Regions from separate parts of the Enterobacter sp. MG-EB028 genome, predicted to be linked through region 4. Evidence: predicted binding sites of a transcription regulator. Region 4 holds the regulator's gene; each other region holds the start of a gene.
What was found. The regulator PurR, encoded in region 4, represses purine synthesis genes. The targets are predictions, from matches to a motif close to CANGCAAACGTTTGCNTG.
Positions count from the first base shown of each region.

Region 1 (2,921 bases), 1.8 Mb from region 4:
TGCCCGCCGGCACGCGTGCCAGTGCAATACTGTAGCCCAGCGTCGGGGAGAAGGTGCCGCTGGTGATCACGCCTTCGAGATGATTGCCGTCGGCATCGGTGAAGCGCACCGGCAGTTCGCCGCGCAGCACGCCTTTTTCCTTCATCACCAGCCCCACCAGCTGTTCGGTACCCTTCTCGCGCTGCATCTCCAGTGCTTCACGGCCAATAAAGTCACGGTCAGCCGGTTCCCATGCGATGGTCCAGCCCATGTTGGCGGCCAGCGGAGAGACGCCTTCGTCCATCTCCTGGCCGTAGAGGTTCATACCCGCTTCAAGACGCAGGGTATCGCGCGCGCCCAGGCCCGCTGGCTTCACGCCCGCTTCCACCAGCGCACGCCAGAAATCAGCGGCCTTCTCGTTTGGCATCGCAATTTCGTAGCCCGCTTCACCGGTGTAGCCGGTAGTGGCGATAAACAGATCCCCCGCCTGCACGCCGAAGAAAGGCTTCATGCCCTCTGTGGCTTTGCGCTGCTCGTCGTTAAACAGAGAGGCGGCTTTCGCCTGCGCGTTTGGCCCCTGCACGGCGATTAGCGACAGATCGTCACGGACGGTGATGTCGATGGCATAAGGTTCAGCGTGTTGGGTGATCCAGGAGAGGTCTTTTTCGCGGGTGGCGGAGTTTACAACGAGGCGGAAGAAATCTTCAGTGAAGTAATAGACGATGAGGTCATCAATCACGCCGCCCGAAGCATTCAGCATGCCGGTATAGAGCGCTTTACCCGGCGTCTTCAGCTTAGCGACGTCGTTTGCCAGCAGATAACGCAAAAACTCCCGGGTGCGGCTACCGCGCAGGTCGACAATCGTCATATGGGACACGTCGAACATACCGGCATCGGTGCGCACCGCGTGGTGCTCATCAATCTGCGACCCGTAGTGCAACGGCATCATCCAGCCGTGGAAGTCCACCATGCGGGCGCCGCATAACACGTGCTGTTCGTACAAAGGAGTCTGTTGAGCCATCTTGTCCTCGTTGAAAAATTCACCGTGAAACCCGGTATCGGCCTCGTTCCCGAATGCCGACGCAAACGTTCTCTTTTACCTGAACTTACCACCGAAACCGGCGGTTAACCATAAGGTAAAACGGGTCATCACATTAGCTTATGACCAAAAAACGCTGAAAAGCCTACAGAGTTATTCACTGGAAAAATGCGATTAACCCCGCACAAAATTAACAATGATCTAACAGGATTTAGCACATGGTGATATTTCGTGCGGAAAAACGGGCCGAATTTCCGTAACAAGAAAAACACGACATTAGATTATCTAATGCGAAAAATGACGTGAAATTAGAATATTTCAAACGAGGGGATTTCCCCGGCGCAGAGGCCGGGAAATTATAGTGTGACGGGGGTCAATATTATTTAAGCCAGTCCGGCAGGTCGTTAAGACCCATCGCCTGACGGAGAAGTTGAGGTTTAACACCCGGAAGGGTATCTGCGAGTTTAAGACCGATATCGCGCAGCAGTTTCTTCGCCGGATTTGCCCCGGCAAACAGCTCGCGGAAGCCCTGCATCCCTGCCAGCATCATCGCCGCACTGTGCTTGCGGCTGCGCTCGTAGCGACGCAGGTAGAGATGCTGACCGATATCTTTGCCTTCACGATGCAGGCGGCGCAGTTCCTCAACCAGCTCCGCCGCGTCCATAAAGCCGAGGTTGACGCCCTGCCCGGCCAGCGGATGAATGGTATGCGCGGCATCGCCCACCAGCGCCAGACGATGCGCGGCAAACTGGCGCGCGTAGCGGCCGGTTAACGGGAACACCTGACGCTCGCTTTCAAGCGTGCACAGGCCAAGGCGGTTATCAAACGCCACGCACAGCGCCTGGTTAAAGGCCTCGGGCGTCGCCTCCTGCATCTGCTGCGCTTTTTCCGGCACTAAGGACCAGACAATCGAGCACAGGTGCGGATCGGCAAGCGGCAGGAAGGCCAGAATACCGTCGTTGTGGAAAATCTGCCGGGCCACGCCGCCGTGCGGCTCTTCGGTACGGATTGTTGCCACCATCGCATGATGGCGGTAATCCCAGTACGTCAGCGGGATATCGGCTTTATTACGCAGCCAGGAGTTTGCGCCGTCGGCACCGACCACCAGACGCGCGGTCAGCATGTCGCCGCTTTGCAGGGTGATAAACGCCTCGTTTTCGCCCCACGCCACCTGCTGGATCTGCGCAGGCGCGACCAGCGTCACGTCGCTGCACAGCTCTGCTTTCTGCCACAGCGCGTGATGGATCACCCCATTCTCAATGATATGGCCCAGATGGCTATAGCCCATACTTTCATCATCGAAGGCAATATGGCCAAAGCTGTCTTTGTCCCACACTTCCATGCCGTGATAGCAGCTGGCGCGCTGGGCGACGATATCTGACCAGACGCCGAGACGCGTCAGCAGCTTTTCGCTGGCCGCGTTAATCGCCGAGACGCGGAGTTCTGGCGGGGCATCAGGTGCGACGGGCTGAGGCGGCTTTTGCTCCAGCACCGCCACGCGCAGTCCGCTGCCCTGCAATCCACAGGCCAGCGCCAGCCCAACCATTCCGCCGCCAACGATGGCAACATCAACATTTTGCACGGTGATAACTCCTTAACGCGCAACCCAACCCAGGGTCCGCTGCGCCAGCACGTCACGTGCCGGAATGAACAGTTCCATCGCCATCAGCCCGAGGTTGCGGCCAGCAACCAGCGGCGCCCAGCGATTGGCAAAGAGATGGACTAAACCATCGGTGACGCCAATTGTCGCCTCTTTATCGGCCTGGCGTCGCGTCTGGTAATGGCTTAGCACCGGGTAAGCGCCACAGTCTTTTTGTTCGCTCCATGCCTGCGAAAGCGTTTCGGCAAGGCTCATCACATCCCGCAGGCCGAGGTTAAAGCCCTGGCCGGCGATGGGGTGGAG
Region 1 is NZ_CP195079.1:3,941,245-3,944,165, forward strand. It holds gene gcvT (glycine cleavage system aminomethyltransferase GcvT) at 1-1,000, opposite strand, end outside; gene ubiI (FAD-dependent 2-octaprenylphenol hydroxylase) at 1,398-2,600, opposite strand; gene ubiH (2-octaprenyl-6-methoxyphenyl hydroxylase) at 2,613-2,921, opposite strand, start outside.
Region 1: a site for PurR is predicted at 1,059-1,076, ahead of gcvT (glycine cleavage system aminomethyltransferase GcvT). Genes of this name have one in related genera too.

Region 2 (2,921 bases), 1.8 Mb from region 4:
TGCGCTTTACGCCCAGTAATTCCGATTAACGCTTGCACCCTCCGTATTACCGCGGCTGCTGGCACGGAGTTAGCCGGTGCTTCTTCTGCGGGTAACGTCAATCGACAAGGTTATTAACCTTATCGCCTTCCTCCCCGCTGAAAGTACTTTACAACCCGAAGGCCTTCTTCATACACGCGGCATGGCTGCATCAGGCTTGCGCCCATTGTGCAATATTCCCCACTGCTGCCTCCCGTAGGAGTCTGGACCGTGTCTCAGTTCCAGTGTGGCTGGTCATCCTCTCAGACCAGCTAGGGATCGTCGCCTAGGTGAGCCGTTACCCCACCTACTAGCTAATCCCATCTGGGCACATCTGATGGCAAGAGGCCCGAAGGTCCCCCTCTTTGGTCTTGCGACGTTATGCGGTATTAGCTACCGTTTCCAGTAGTTATCCCCCTCCATCAGGCAGTTTCCCAGACATTACTCACCCGTCCGCCACTCGTCACCCGAGAGCAAGCTCTCTGTGCTACCGTTCGACTTGCATGTGTTAGGCCTGCCGCCAGCGTTCAATCTGAGCCATGATCAAACTCTTCAATTTAAGTTTGATGCTCGTGAATTAAACTTCGTAATGAATTACGTATGTTCACTCAGAGACTTGGTATTCATTTTTCGTCTTGCGACGTTAAGAATCCATGTCACTTTGAGTGCCCACACAGATTGTCTGATAAATTGTTAAAGAGCAGTGCAACGCGGCTTTCAGCTCACCGTTGCGAGGTGGCGTATATTACGCTTTCCTCTTTCAGAGTCAACCCGTTATTTCAGGATTTTTTCTCTTCAACCGAACCGCTTGTTGTGTGAAGTGATTCACATCCGCCGTGTCGATGGAGGCGCATTATAGGGAGTTCTCCGCAGGCCGCAACCGTTAAATAACAGAAAAATGACTGACTGCTGCATTCCACAGCAAAACCCCGCCTTATACCTTTTTACACACAGACTTATCCACAATGATACGAAAAAGTGAAAATATGCGAGCGTTGCGCAAACGTTTTCGTTAAAATGCTCGCGCTTAATAAGGATGCCCCGTCAGGTGTGTTAGATGAGTTTTTCACTGGAAAATTCATCTAACGCTCTCTGTAATCGTGAAATCCAGGGGATTTACCATGCAACAACGTCGTCCAGTCCGCCGCGCTCTGCTCAGTGTTTCTGATAAAGCCGGTATCGTCGAATTCGCTCAGGCACTTTCCGCACGCGGTGTGGAGCTGCTTTCCACAGGCGGTACCGCTCGCCTGTTAGCAGATAAAGGTCTGCCGGTAACCGAAGTGTCCGATTACACCGGTTTCCCGGAAATGATGGATGGACGCGTCAAAACCCTGCACCCGAAAGTACACGGCGGTATTCTTGGCCGTCGCGGTCAGGACGACGCCATTATGGAGCAGCATGACATCGCGCCAATCGACATGGTGGTTGTTAACCTCTACCCGTTTGCCCAAACCGTTGCCCGCGAAGGCTGTTCTCTTGAAGATGCCGTAGAGAATATTGATATCGGCGGCCCAACCATGGTGCGTTCCGCGGCCAAGAACCATAAAGATGTGGCCATCGTTGTAAAGAGCAGCGATTACGAAACCATTATTAATGAGATGGATGCCAACGAAGGGTCACTGACGCTTGAAACGCGTTTCGACCTCGCCATCAAAGCCTTCGAACACACCGCGGCGTACGACAGCATGATCGCCAACTACTTCGGTAGCCTGGTGCCGGCTTACCACGGTGAAAGCAAAGATCCTTCTGGCCGCTTCCCGCGCACCCTGAACCTGAACTTCATTAAGAAGCAGGATATGCGTTACGGTGAGAACAGCCACCAGCAGGCAGCCTTCTATATAGAAGAAGAGGTAAAAGAAGCCTCTGTTGCGACTGCCAAGCAGGTGCAGGGCAAAGCGCTCTCCTATAACAACATTGCCGACACAGACGCCGCGCTGGAGTGCGTGAAAGAGTTCAGCGAGCCGGCCTGCGTTATCGTCAAGCATGCGAACCCATGCGGCGTTGCCGTGAGCAACTCTATTCTGGATGCCTACGATCGCGCGTACAAAACCGACCCAACCTCCGCGTTCGGCGGCATTATCGCCTTCAACCGCGAGCTGGATGCTGAAACCGCACAGGCCATCATCTCCCGCCAGTTCGTTGAAGTGATCATCGCGCCGTCCGCATCCGAAGAAGCGCTGAAAATCACCGCGGCGAAACAGAACGTGCGCGTACTGGTTTGCGGCCAGTGGGCAGAACGCGTGCCGGGGCTGGACTTCAAGCGCGTGAACGGCGGTCTGCTGGTTCAGGACCGCGATCTGGGGATGGTGACAGAAGCCGACCTGCGCGTGGTGACTAAACGTCAGCCGAGCGAACAGGAACTGCGTGACGCGCTGTTCTGCTGGAAGGTCGCCAAGTTCGTCAAATCAAACGCCATTGTCTACGCCAAAGAGAACATGACCATCGGGATAGGCGCCGGCCAGATGAGCCGCGTTTACTCCGCGAAAATTGCGGGCATTAAAGCAGGCGATGAAGGTCTGGAAGTGAAAGGCTCCGCCATGGCTTCTGACGCCTTCTTCCCGTTCCGTGACGGTATCGACGCGGCTGCTGCTGTGGGCATCACCTGCGTGATCCAGCCTGGCGGCTCTATCCGCGACGACGAAGTGATTGCCGCCGCCGACGAACACGGCATCGCGATGATCTTCACCGACATGCGCCACTTCCGCCATTAATTCCCGGAGCTGAAAATGAAAGTATTAGTGATTGGTAACGGCGGGCGCGAACACGCTCTGGCGTGGAAAGCGGCGCAGTCTCCGCTGGTTGATACCGTCTTTGTGGCACCGGGTAACGCCGGTACCGCGCTGGAACCCGCGCTGCAGAACGTGGCTATCGGCGTGACCGATATCCCGGCGCTGCTGAGCTTT
Region 2 is NZ_CP195079.1:251,888-254,808, reverse strand. It holds rRNA gene ACR42C_RS01120 (16S ribosomal RNA) at 1-577, opposite strand, end outside; gene purH (bifunctional phosphoribosylaminoimidazolecarboxamide formyltransferase/IMP cyclohydrolase) at 1,140-2,729, shown strand; gene purD (phosphoribosylamine--glycine ligase) at 2,745-2,921, shown strand, end outside.
Region 2: a site for PurR is predicted at 1,015-1,032, ahead of purH (bifunctional phosphoribosylaminoimidazolecarboxamide formyltransferase/IMP cyclohydrolase). Genes of this name have one in related genera too.

Region 3 (2,921 bases), 1.5 Mb from region 4:
CCAGCATTGGCGTCTGGCCGACACCCGCAGAGATCAGCGTAACCGGAGTATTCGCCTCAACGGCCATAAAGAAATCGCCCGCCGGCGCGGCCAGATGAACCACGTCGCCCACGTTGGCTTCGTTGTGCAGCCAGTTGGAAACCTGACCGCCGTCCTCGCGCTTCACCGCAATGCGGTAGCCTTTGCCGTTTGGCTTGCGGGTCAGAGAGTACTGGCGGATCTCCTGGTGCGGGAAGCCTTCAGGCTTCAGCCATACGCCCAGATACTGGCCCGGCTGGTAATCGGCCACAGGCTGTCCGTCCACCGGCTCAAATTCAAAGCTGGTGATTAATGCGCTGCGCGGCGTTTTCTCGACGATGCGGAAGGCGCGAGTGCCTTCCCAGCCGCCGTTCTTGCTGGCGTTTTCGCTGTAGATCTGCGCTTCACGGTTGATAAATACGTTTGCCAGTACGCCATAGGCTTTACCCCACGCGTCCAGCACCTCCTGGCCCGGGCTGAACATTTCGTCCAGCGTCGCCAGCAGGTGGCCGCCGACGATGTTGTACTGCTCGGGTTGGATCTGGAAGCTGGTGTGTTTCTGCGCGATTTTTTCCACCGCGGGCAGCAACGCCGCCAGGTTTTCGATATTGCTGGCGTAGGCCGCGATGGCGTTGAAAAGCGCTTCACGCTGATCGCCGTTACGCTGGTTGCTCATATTGAAAATCTCTTTGAGCTCCGGGTTGTGCGTAAACATGCGATCGTAGAAATGGGCGGTAAGTTTAGGGCCGGTTTCCACCAGCAGGGGAATGGTGGCTTTAACGGTAGCGATGGTTTGAGCGTCGAGCATGGCAGCTTCCTTCTGATGTCACTTTAATGATGTATTTTAAATGCATCTTATAAAAAATACCCATGCTTTGTAAATGGTTCTTTGCAAGATGAAAAATATGCATCACAAACCTGAAAAGAAATACGCTGGAAATAGCGAGATCTTTATTCCTCAAACCCTTGCGTGGCGTGAAGGAAAACGTTTGCGTAAAATCGTTTGTCAAGACCTGTTATCACAGAACTATTCAGTTATACTGTTGCCCGTCGTCCAACAGGACTGCCTTTTCAGGCCAAAATTTACTTGTTAGCTGAGTCAGGAGATGCGGATGTTAAAGCGTGAAATGAACATTGCCGATTATGATGCCGAACTGTGGCAGGCTATGGAGCAGGAAAAAGTACGTCAGGAAGAGCACATCGAACTGATCGCCTCCGAAAACTACACCAGCCCGCGCGTGATGCAGGCGCAGGGCTCTCAGCTGACCAACAAATACGCTGAAGGTTATCCGGGCAAGCGCTACTACGGCGGTTGCGAGTACGTTGATATCGTAGAGCAACTGGCTATCGACCGTGCGAAAGCACTCTTTGGCGCTGACTACGCAAACGTCCAGCCGCACTCCGGCTCCCAGGCTAACTTCGCGGTTTACACCGCACTGCTGCAGCCGGGCGATACCGTTTTAGGTATGAACCTGGCGCAGGGCGGCCACCTGACTCACGGCTCCCCGGTTAACTTCTCCGGCAAACTGTACAACATCATCCCTTACGGTATTGATGAGTCCGGTAAAATTGACTACGAAGACATGGCGAAGCAGGCTAAAGAGCACAAGCCGAAGATGATCATCGGCGGCTTCTCCGCTTACTCCGGTATCGTTGACTGGGCAAAAATGCGTGAAATCGCAGACAGCATCGGCGCGTACCTGTTCGTTGACATGGCGCACGTTGCGGGCCTGATTGCCGCAGGCGTTTACCCGAACCCGGTTCCACACGCTCACGTTGTGACTACCACCACCCACAAAACCCTGGCGGGTCCACGCGGTGGCCTGATCCTGGCGAAAGGCGGTGACGAAGAGCTGTACAAAAAACTGAACTCCGCCGTGTTCCCTAGCGCGCAGGGCGGCCCGCTGATGCACGTTATCGCGGCAAAAGCGGTAGCGCTGAAAGAAGCGATGGAGCCAGAGTTCAAGGTTTACCAGCAGCAGGTTGCTAAGAACGCTAAAGCGATGGTGGAAGTGTTCCTGAACCGTGGCTACAAAGTGGTTTCCGGCGGGACTGAAAACCACCTGTTCCTGCTGGATCTGGTTGATAAAAACCTGACCGGTAAAGAAGCTGACGCCGCTCTGGGCCGCGCCAACATCACCGTGAACAAAAACAGCGTGCCAAACGATCCGAAGAGCCCGTTCGTGACCTCCGGTATCCGTATCGGTTCTCCGGCTGTCACTCGCCGCGGCTTTAAAGAAGCGGAAGTGAAAGAGCTGGCTGGCTGGATGTGTGACGTTCTGGACAACATCAATGACGAAGCGGTTATCGAGCGCGTTAAAGGTAAAGTTCTGGATATCTGCGCACGCTTCCCGGTATACGCATAATTCCTCTGCTTTGCAGAAATAAAAAAGGCCGCGCTTGCGGCCTTTTTTTTTGGGCTTAACGCCGATCCAGGGAGATGGCCCCAGGCCCGACTATCGCCAGCAAAATAAAGGCGCCAGCAATACTGACGTTCTTGTAGAAATTAATCATATTCGGCACAACCGCATCACCGGTCATATCCCAGTAGTGGTGACCGATGATCGCCGTGCCCAGCGTATAGAAGACAAAGAGAACCGCAAGAGGGCGGGTGAAAAAGCCCAGCACGATCAGGATGGCGGCAGGCACTTCCATCACCACCGCAATAATGGCCGCCAGCATGGGCATCGGCGTACCCAGCGAGGTCATATACTGTACGGTGCCGCTAAATCCTGTCAGTTTCGGGTAACCAAAGATAATAAACAGTACGACAAGTGCGATACGCCCAATCAACAGCAGCAGATGACGCGACTGACCAAAGTCGAGATAACGTAGTGAGTTCATGGCAGAAATACCTCTGCAAGTGGAGTAATTTAAACGTAATACACATTTTCATTCCCTGC
Region 3 is NZ_CP195079.1:3,588,303-3,591,223, reverse strand. It holds gene hmpA (NO-inducible flavohemoprotein) at 1-826, opposite strand, end outside; gene glyA (serine hydroxymethyltransferase) at 1,131-2,384, shown strand; gene ACR42C_RS16930 (DoxX family protein) at 2,440-2,862, opposite strand.
Region 3: a site for PurR is predicted at 997-1,014, ahead of glyA (serine hydroxymethyltransferase). Genes of this name have one in related genera too.

Region 4 (2,921 bases):
AGGGCAGAGATGGCCATTGGGGCCACGCAGGCGATCCCGGTCGGGGGGCGTTACGCCTTTCGTGATATGGGGATGCTGAGCTGGAAATGCGTGGTGGCAAGCGATCATCCGCTGGCGAAGATGGAAGGGCCGCTGAGCGATGATACGCTGCGCGGCTGGCCGTCGCTGGTGCTGGAGGATACCTCCCGCTCGCTGCCCAAGCGTATCACCTGGCTTTTGGACAACCAGCGGCGGGTGGTGGCCCCTGACTGGGAATCGTCGGCGACGTGCCTCAGCGCCGGGCTCTGCGTCGCGATGGTACCCGTTCATTTTGCGCGACCGCGAATCGACACCGGTGAGTGGGTTGAGCTGGCCCTGGAGAATCCGTTCCCGGATGCGGCCTGCTGCCTCACCTGGCAACAAAATGATGTTTCGCCGGCGATGGCCTGGCTTCTGGATTATCTGGGGGACAGCGAAACGCTTAACCGGGAGTGGCTGAGGGAGCCAGCCTGGCTGGCTCCGCAATGAGATTAACGACGGTAGTCGCGGAACGGGCCATCCGCAACGGAACGGCGTTCGATAAGGCGAGGGTGAACTTCAATGGACTGCGACTCTTCACGTTTGTTGACGATCCTGTCCAGCAGCATATTGAAGGCGGTTTCACCCAGCGAATCTTTCGGCTGGTGAATGGTGGTCAACGCTGGCGTGAAGAAGCGCGCGTTGCGCACGTTGTCATACCCGATCACGGAGATGTCCTGCGGGACGCGCAGACCCAGCTCGTCGGCCGCACAGAGGGCGCCCATCGCCATGATGTCCCCCCCGCAGAAGACGGCGGTCGGGCGGTGCGGCTGGGAGACGATCTGCTGCATCGCGCGGTAGCCTGATTCCGGCTCAAAGTCGCCCTGCACGATCCAGTTTTCCGGCACGGTAATCAGCGCTTCTTCCATCGCTTTCATAAAGCCGGCCAGACGGCCCGCGCCGGTGTTGCGCTCCAGCGGACCCGGGATCACGCCAATCTCGCGATGGCCGCGCTCAATCAGATAACGGCCGGCCATATAGCCGCCCTCAAAGGCGTTATCGATAACCGAATCGGTGAAATCCGCGCGCGCTTCGCCCCAGTCCATCACCACCATCGGAATATGGCGATACTCTTCCAGCATCGACAGCACGGATTCCGGGTACTCGGAACACATTACCAGCAGGCCATCCACGCGCTTTTGCGCCATCATCGACAGGTAGGCGCGCTGTTTTTCAATGCTGTTCCATGCGTTGCCGAGAATCAGGGTATAGCCTTTCTGGAAGCAGTTTTTCTCCACCGCTTCAATGATCTCGGCAAAATAGGCCGCTTCACTGCTGGTCGCCAGCAATCCAATGGACTTGGTGTGATTGACCTTGAGGCTGCGCGCAACCGCGCTTGGCGAATAGTGCAGCTCTTTGATTGCTGCCCAGACCGCGTTGCGCGTCTCTTCCGCCACGAAGCGGGTTTTGTTAATTACATGTGATACGGTTGTAGTGGAAACGTTTGCGCGTTTTGCTACGTCTTTAATTGTTGCCATTAAATGTCACTCCAGACCATATCCTAAGCTCCTGAAAAACTTGAAGGTAAACGTTTGCCTTCTCTCACCCTTATCACGCAATTTTGGATTGCGGCACGCCAGGAAAACGACACGGGACGTCAGGAGGGGGTCAATGGCCGGTACGCTAATAAATTTAGCGTGGAATTTTGGCCTATCTTGATGAAAAGGGGAAGAGGTAAAGTGGTTATCAGTATAAATCCAGGAAGATTTTTGACGGAATCTGTGCAAAAATGAGCAAGCTCACTTTTCGTGGGGGGATTAAAAGGAGAAAAATTGATGAGTTCCGATCTGAAGTTTTCGCTGTTCACCACCGTTGTTGTGCTGGCTCTGATTGTCGCGGCCGGTCTGACGGCTGCACTGCACTGATTTACGCGGAGGGAGAGCCTTCTCCCTCCCCATCGCCGCGATTGTTACTTCTCTGGCAAAAATCTTTTGCCATTTTGTTAACTTCTCATTTTTTGTGATTGATGTCATGCTTTCCGCTTCTTTGTTCTGTGTCACCACATGACACGGCATCCGGAGTTGACGCATGAAAATCAATTTTCCCCTGCTGGCCCTGGCGATTGGCGCTTTTGGGATTGGCACCACTGAATTCTCCCCGATGGGGTTACTGCCTGTTATTGCCCGGGGCGTAGACGTCTCGATCCCTGCGGCAGGCATGTTAATCAGCGCCTACGCCATCGGCGTGATGGTGGGGGCGCCGCTGATGACGCTTCTGCTTTCTCACCGGGCGCGCCGCAATGCGCTGATTTTCCTGATGGCGATTTTCACTCTGGGCAACGTGCTTTCGGCCATTTCGCCGGACTACACTACCCTGATGCTGTCGCGCATTCTGACCAGCCTGAACCACGGCGCGTTCTTTGGGCTGGGCTCGGTCGTGGCCGCAAGCGTAGTGCCAAAACACAAGCAGGCAAGCGCTGTAGCGACCATGTTTATGGGGCTGACGATTGCCAACATTGGCGGGGTGCCGGCGGCAACCTGGCTGGGGGAAGCGATCGGCTGGCGTATGTCCTTCCTGGCGACGGCCGGGCTGGGCGTGGTCGCAATGGTGGCGTTGTTCTTCTCTCTGCCGAAAGGCAGTGCAGGAGAACGTCCGGAAGTGCGTAAAGAGCTGGCGGTGCTGATGCGCCCGCAGGTGCTCTCCGCGCTGCTCACCACGGTGCTGGGGGCAGGGGCGATGTTTACCCTCTACACCTATATTTCACCGGTGCTGCACGATATCACCCACGCACCGCCTCTTTTCGTTACCGCGATGCTGGTGCTGATTGGCGTCGGCTTCTCGATCGGCAACTATCTCGGCGGGAAATTTGCTGACCGTTCCGTGAGCGGGACGCTGAAAGGCTTCTTAACCCTGCTGATTGTCAT
Region 4 is NZ_CP195079.1:2,092,215-2,095,135, forward strand. It holds gene punR (DNA-binding transcriptional activator PunR) at 1-507, shown strand, start outside; gene purR (HTH-type transcriptional repressor PurR) at 510-1,535, opposite strand; gene cydH (cytochrome bd-I oxidase subunit CydH) at 1,833-1,922, shown strand; gene ACR42C_RS09980 (MFS transporter) at 2,086-2,921, shown strand, end outside.